Skermanella rosea: one gene and its partner. The protein of the gene in region 2 interacts with the protein of the main gene of each other region in a pairwise test. Links are inferred from orthologs where the notes say so. Each region holds a gene or a part of one and is shown on either strand. Other genes may lie near its edges. The genes, in order: JL101_RS07460 and JL101_RS01495.

Region 1 (3,193 bases), 1.3 Mb from region 2 along the record:
ACACGTCATGCGCGATCCCCGTACGATCCTGATCACCGGCGCCTCCAGCGGCATCGGCGAAGCCCTGGCCGAAGCCTATGCCGGTCCCGCGACGGTGCTGGTTCTGACCGGGCGCGACCGGACCCGGCTGGACGAGGTGGCGGCCCGCTGCTCCGCGCGCGGGGCCGATGTCCGGGCGGCGGTTATCGACGTGACCGACCGCGAGGGCATGCGGCAGTGGCTGTCCGGGGTCGACGCCGTGTCGCCGATCGACCTGTGCATCGCCAATGCCGGGATCAGCGGCGGGACCGGCGGCGGTGACGGAAAGCGGGGCAGCGGCGAGAGCGAGGAGCAGGCCCGGCGCATCTTCTCGGTCAACCTGGACGGCGTGCTGAACACCATCCACCCGCTGATCGGCCCGATGGTGGAACGCGGACGCGGCCAGCTGGGGCTGGTCAGCTCGCTCGCCGGATTCCACGGCTATCCCGGGGCTCCGGCCTACTGCGCCAGCAAGGCGGCGGTGAGAAGCTACGGCGAGTCGCTCCGGCTGGCCCTGCGGCCGAACGGCATTGAGGTCTCGGTGATCTGCCCCGGCTTCGTGCGCAGCCGGATCACCGACCGCAACCGCTTTCCGATGCCGTTCCTGATGGATGCCGACCGGGCCGCGCGGATCATCCGGCGCGGATTGGAGCGCGACCGCGCCCGCATCGCCTTCCCGTTCCCGACATACTTCATGAGTTGGCTGGTCGGCGCCCTGCCCGCCGAGCTGGCCGACGTCCTGCTGGCCAGGACGCCGGCCAAGGACTGACCGGCGCGCTCAGGCGGCGCCGGCCGCCTCCGACTCGGCGGCTTCGAGCGCCTCCAGCGCCTCCATCCAGGTGTCCTCGGCGGCGCCGAGCTTTTTCTGCACCTCGCCCAGGTCGATCTGGAGCTTGGTCACCTTGTCCGCCGGGCCGCTGTAGAGGGCGGGGTCGGCCAGCTTGGTTTCCAGCGCCTGCCGCTCGCGGGTCAGCTTGGCGATCAGCTTCTCGGCATCGTCCGCCTTGCGCTTGAGCGGCGCCAGGGCTGCCCGCAATTCGGCGGCGGCGCGCCGCTGGTCCTTCTTGCTGGGCCCGGCGTCGCGGTCGCTCCCGTCCGAGCGGTCGGCCCGGCTCCTCTCCAGCAGGAGCTTGCGGTAGTCCTCCAGGTCGCCGTCGTAGGACCGGCAGGCTCCGCCGTCGACCAGCCATAGCCGGTCGGCGGTCAGCTCGATCAGGTGGGGGTCGTGGCTGATCAGGATCACCGCCCCCTCGAAGCCGTTGATCGCCTGGATCAGCGCCTCGCGGCTGTCGATGTCCAGGTGGTTCGTCGGCTCGTCGAGCATCAGGACGTGGGGCGCGTCGCGGGTCATCAGGGCGAACAGGAGGCGGGCCTTCTCGCCCCCCGACAGCTTGGCGATCTGGGTGTCGGCCTTCTGCTGGGGAAAGCCGAAGCGGCCGAGATGGGCGCGGACCTTTTCGTCGACCACGTCCTTCATCCACAGCCGCGCCTGGGCAACCGCGGTCAGGTTCAGGTCCAGCTCCTCGGCCTGGTGCTGGGCGAAATAGCCGATCTTCAGCTTGCCGGATTTCCGCATCTCGCCCTTCATCGGGGCGAGGCGGCTGGCCAGCAGCTTGACCAGGGTCGATTTGCCGTTGCCGTTGGCACCCAGCAGCGCGATCCGGTCGTCCAGGTCGATGCGCAGGTCCAGCCCGCGCAGGATCGGCTTGCCGTCATAGCCGACATCGACGTCCTCGAGCTGGATCAGCGGCGGTGCCAGGGGCTCGGGCGACGGGAAGTCGAAACTGACGGTATGGTCCTCGACGATGCTGATGATGGGTTCCATCCGCTCCAGCATCTTGATGCGGCTCTGGGCCTGCCGCGCCTTGGACGCCTTGTAGCGGAATCGGTCGATGTAGGACTGGATATGCTTGCGCTGGGCGATCTGCTTCGCCTGGTTGGCGGCCAGCCGCTCCAGGTTGGCGCGCCGGGTCCGCTCGAACTGGTCGTACCCGCCGGCGTAGGAGACCAGCTTGCCCTGGTCCAGGTGGACCGTGGTGGTCGGCACCTTGTTCAGAAGCTCGCGGTCGTGGCTGACCAGCAGGATCGTGTGCGGGTAGTTCCGCAGGTAGTTCTCCAGCCAGATCGTCGCTTCGAGGTCCAGGTGGTTGGTCGGTTCGTCCAGCAGCAGCAGTTCCGGCTGGGCGAACAGCACGCCGGCCAGCGCCACGCGCATCCGCCAGCCGCCGGAGAAGTCGCTGCACGGCCGGGTCTGCGCCTCCGCGTCGAAGCCCAGGCCCGACAGGATCTGGGCGGCGCGGGCTGGGGCCGAGTGGGCATGGATGTCGGCCAGGCGCGTGTGGATCTCGCCGATGCGGTGCGGGTCGCGGGCGGTCTCCGCCTCCGCCAGCAGGGCCGTGCGCTCGACGTCGGCGGCAAGCACCGTGTCGATCAGGCTGACGTCGCTGCTCGGCGCCTCCTGGGCGACGATGCCGAGGCGGGTCTCCGCGGGCATGGTGATGGACCCGCCGTCCGGGGCCATCTGGCCGGCGATCAGGCGCAGCAGGGTCGTCTTGCCCGTGCCGTTGCGGCCGACCAGCGCGACGCGATGGCCCTTGGGAATGGCGACGGTGGCGTGGTCGAAGATCACACGCCCGCCGAAGCGGAAAATCAGATCGTTGATGTGAAGCATGCCGGGGCTGGTGATAGCATGGCGGACGGGCGGTTTTGAAGGGACTGGAAACGGAAATCGCGATGGTGCCGAAAGGGGCGCCGGAAGGGTCCGTTGAAAAAGCCCCGTTGCTAACCCGGTCGATGCGCGTATATAACGCCGCGAATTTTGCGAGAGCACACAGGAGCCTTCCAACATGGCCGTCGAACGGACCTTGTCCATCATCAAGCCGGACGCGACCCGCCGGAACCTTACGGGCAAGATCAATGCCCGCTTCGAGGAAGCCGGGCTGCGGATCGTCGCGCAGAAGCGCATCCGCCTGACCAAGGAACAGGCGGAAAAGTTCTACGAGGTCCATGCCGAGCGCTCGTTCTTCGGCGAGCTGGTCGACTTCATGATTTCGGGTCCTGTGGTGGTCCAGGTCCTGGAAGGCGACAACGCCGTCCAGCGCAACCGCGACATCATGGGTGCCACCAACCCGGCGAACGCCGCCCCCGGCACGATCCGCAAGGACTTCGCCGAGTC
Region 2 (3,786 bases):
GCTTCGGGCTTCGATTCCGCCGGCTTGGCGGCCGGGGCGCCGGCGCCGTCGGACAGGGTGCCCAGCAGGGCCCCGACCTCGACCGTGGCGCCTTCCTCGGCGACGATCTCGGCCAGCGTGCCGGCGGAGGTGGCGTTGACCTCCAGCGTGACCTTGTCGGTTTCCAGTTCCAGCAGGGGCTCGTCCATGGCGACCGAGTCGCCAACCTTCTTCAGCCACTTCGCGACGGTGGCTTCGCTGACCGATTCACCGAGGACGGGGACCGTGATTTCCAGGGCCATGATTTCAAACCTTTTTATGTGAGCGGTTCGCTCGGTTTTGTTGGGAGATGCGGGGGCGGCCGCAGGACGGCGCCCCCGCAGGTCCGGTTACTTGACGGTCAGCGCCTCGTCGACGAGCTGCGCCTGCTCGCGGTTGTGCCGCTTCAGCAGGCCGGTCGCCGGGGAGGCCGCCTCGATGCGGCCGGCATAGAGCGGACGGCTCGCCTTGAGCTGGGCCGCCACCATGCAGTCCTCGAGCCGGCGGTCGATGAAGGTCCAGGCCCCCATGTTGCGCGGCTCTTCCTGGCACCAGACCACGTCGGCGTTGGCGTAGCGGGACAGCTCGCGGGTCAGCGAGGTGCGCGGGAACGGGTAGAGCTGCTCCAGCCGGACGATCGCCACGTCCTTGATGCCCCGCGTCTCGCGCTCCTGCAGCAGGTCGTAATAGACCTTGCCGGTGCACAGCACGACCCGCTTGACCTGGTCGTCGGCGACCAGCTCGTACGGCTCGCTCAGGATGCGGTGGAACGAGGTGCCGGGACCGAAATCCTCCAGCTTCGACACCGCCAGCTTGTGGCGCAGCAGCGACTTCGGCTCGAACACGACCAGCGGCTTGCGGAAGTCGCGGCGGACCTGCCGGCGCAGCGCGTGGAAATAGTTGGCCGGCGTCGTGCAGTTCAGGATCTGCCAGTTGTCCTCGCCGCACATCTGCAGGTACCGCTCCAGCCGGGCGGAGCTGTGCTCCGGCCCCTGCCCCTCGTAGCCGTGGGGCAGCAGCATCACCAGGCCGGACATGCGCAGCCACTTGGACTCGCCCGAGCTGATGAACTGGTCGATGATCACCTGGGCGCCGTTGGCGAAGTCGCCGAACTGCGCCTCCCAGATCACCAGTTCGTGCGGCTCGGCCAGCGAGACGCCGTACTCGAAGCCCAGCACCGCCGCTTCCGACAGCGGGCTGTCGTGGACCTCGTAGATCGCCTGGCCTTCCCGGATGTTGTTGAGCGGGATGAAGCGCTCCTCGGTCTCCTGGTCGACCAGCACCGAGTGCCGCTGGGAGAAGGTGCCGCGGCCGACGTCCTGGCCGGACAGCCGGACCGGCGTGCCCTCGACGCACAGGGTGCCGAACGCCAGTGCCTCGGCGGTCGCCCAGTCGATGCCCTCGCCGCTCTCGATCGCCTGGGCCTTGGCCTTGAGCTGGCGGGCGATCTTGGAATTGATCTTGATGTGCTTCGGCTCGGTCGAGATCGCCTTGCCGACCTCGCGCAGCACGTCCAGCTCGACCGCGGTGTTGCCGCGGCGGTCGTCGCCCGACGCCGCCTCCAGGCCCGACCACTTGCCTTCCAGCCAGTCGGCGCGGTTGGGCTTGTAATGGCTGGCGACCTCGAACTCGTCCTCCAGCTTCTTGTAGAAGTCGGCGACGATCTTCTCCGACTCCTCCGCCGTGATGACGTTCTCGTCGATCAGCTTCTTCGCGTAGATCTCGCGGGTCGTGGCGTGGCTGCGGATCGCCTTGTACATCAGCGGCTGGGTGAACGCGGGCTCGTCACCCTCGTTGTGGCCGTGGCGGCGATAGCAGAACAGGTCGACGACCACGTCCTTCTTGAACTTCTGGCGGAACTCGATCGCGATCCGGGCGACGTGGACGACCGCTTCCGGGTCGTCGCCGTTGACGTGGAAGATCGGCGCCTGGATCATCTTCGCGACGTCGGTGCAGTACGGCCCCGAGCGCGAATAGCTCGGCATCGTGGTGAAGCCGATCTGGTTGTTGATGATGAAGTGGATCGTGCCGCCGACGCGATAGCCCTTCAGCTCGCTCATCATCAGCGTCTCGGCCACCAGTCCCTGGCCGGCGAAGGCGGCGTCGCCGTGCAGCAGGATGCCCAGCACCTCGTCGCGGCTCTCGTCGGTCGGCGGGACGGTGCCGCAGCGCTGGATCTGCTTGGCGCGCACGCGGCCGATCACGACCGGGTCGACCGCCTCCAGGTGCGACGGGTTCGGGCTCAGCGACAGATGGACGGAGTTGCCGTCGAAGTCGCGGTCCGAGGAGGTGCCCAGGTGGTACTTGACGTCGCCCGAGCCCTGGACGTCCTCCGGATGGGCCGAATTGCCCTGGAACTCCGAGAAGATCGCCTTGAACGGCTTGCCCATGAAGTTGGCCAGCACGTTCAGGCGGCCGCGGTGGGCCATGCCGAGCACGACCTCGCGCAGTCCAAGCTGGCCGCCGCGCTTCAGCACCTGCTCCATGGCGGGCATCAGGGCCTCGCCGCCGTCCAGGCCGAAGCGCTTGGTGCCGGTGTATTTCTTGTCGAGAAAGCGCTCGAAGTTCTCGGCCGCGGTCAGCCGCTCCAGGATCGCCTTCTTGCCGTTGACCGTGAAGTCCGTGTGGTTGCGCCCGCCCTCGATGCGCTCCTGGATCCAGGCCTTCTGGTCGGGATCCTGGATGTGCATGAACTCGACGCCGATGGTGCCGCAATAGGTCTTCTTCAGCACCTCCAGGATCTGGCGCAGCGTCGCCGTCTCCATGCCGAGGACGTTGTTGATGAAGATCGGGCGGTCCCAGTCGGCGTCGGTGAAGCCGTAGGTCTTGGGATCCAGTTCCGGATGCTGCTCGCGCTTCTCCAGCCCCAGCGGGTCCAGGGTGGCCTGGAGATGGCCGCGGACGCGGTAGACGCGGATCAGCATCAGCGCCCGCAGGCTGTCCAGCGTGGCGGCGCGGAGCTGGTCCTGGTCGATCACGGCAGCCGGCGCCGCGGCGCCGTTCGGGGCGGCGTGGCCGTTGGCCTTGGCCTGCGCCGAACCGTTCGGCTTGGCGGCGGGGGCGGGTTCCTCGCCGATCACCGCCGTGGTGTTGGGCGCCCAGCTCGCCCCGCGCAGTTCGTCCAGCACCTCCCGCGCGTCGTCGTTCAGTTCGCCGAAGAAGCTGCTCCAGCTCTGGTCGACGGACTGCGGGTCCTTGAGATAACGGGCGTACAGCTCGGCGATGAAAGTGGCGTTCGAGCCGAAAAGGAACGATGACTGATCAGGGGTCGCTGCGATCGCTGACATTTGTTAATGACGCGGGCGTTGGCGCCCGCGCCCTCTTTCTGGCAAGGGTTTACGGCTCCGACGGGCCGGTCGGGGACCGGCCCGGGCTGATCGGGATCAACCCTTCAGAGCCTTCAGCATGGTGCTGCCCAGGCTGGCCGGGCTGTCGGCAACGTGGATGCCGGCGGACTTCAGCGCCTCGACCTTGAAGTCGGCGGTGTCGTTGCCGCCGGAGATCACGGCGCCGGCATGTCCCATCCGGCGTCCCGGAGGAGCGGTGCGGCCGGCGATGAAGCCGACGACCGGCTTCTTCGTCTTGCTGTCCCTGAGGAATTCGGCTCCCTTGACCTCGGCGTCGCCGCCGATCTCGCCGATCATGATGATGCCTTCGGTCTCCGGATCGTCCAGGAACAGCTCCAGGCTGTCCACGAAGTTGGTGCCGTTGACCGGGTCGCCGCCGATGCCGATGCAGGTCGACTGCCCCAGGCCCGCCGCCGTGGTC

Evidence for each region.
Region 1: the proteins of JL101_RS01495 (region 2) and JL101_RS07460 interact in binary tests that used the Escherichia coli proteins (3 or more experiments, as listed by UniProt). The link is inferred for Skermanella rosea from one-to-one orthologs.

What each region holds. Positions count from the first base shown.
Region 1 is NZ_CP086111.1:1,604,603-1,607,795, reverse strand. Bases 244-3,124 are described here. They hold JL101_RS07460 (ABC-F family ATP-binding cassette domain-containing protein), read right to left. Parts: upstream 2,690-3,124; coding sequence 797-2,689; downstream 244-796. Other genes in these bases: ndk (nucleoside-diphosphate kinase), read left to right, coding at 2,865-3,124; JL101_RS07465 (SDR family NAD(P)-dependent oxidoreductase), read left to right, coding at 244-787. Also shown: more of JL101_RS07465, read left to right, coding at 8-243; more of ndk, read left to right, coding at 3,125-3,193. UniProt on the Escherichia coli protein: Genetic data indicate it may be involved in ribosome assembly or function.
Region 2 is NZ_CP086111.1:313,882-317,667, reverse strand. What follows is about bases 169-3,642. They hold JL101_RS01495 (2-oxoglutarate dehydrogenase E1 component), read right to left. Parts: upstream 3,306-3,642; coding sequence 369-3,305; downstream 169-368. Other genes in these bases: sucD (succinate--CoA ligase subunit alpha), read right to left, coding at 3,402-3,642; odhB (2-oxoglutarate dehydrogenase complex dihydrolipoyllysine-residue succinyltransferase), read right to left, coding at 169-281. Outside these bases: more of odhB, read right to left, coding at 1-168; more of sucD, read right to left, coding at 3,643-3,786. UniProt on the Escherichia coli protein: E1 component of the 2-oxoglutarate dehydrogenase (OGDH) complex which catalyzes the decarboxylation of 2-oxoglutarate, the first step in the conversion of 2-oxoglutarate to succinyl-CoA and CO(2).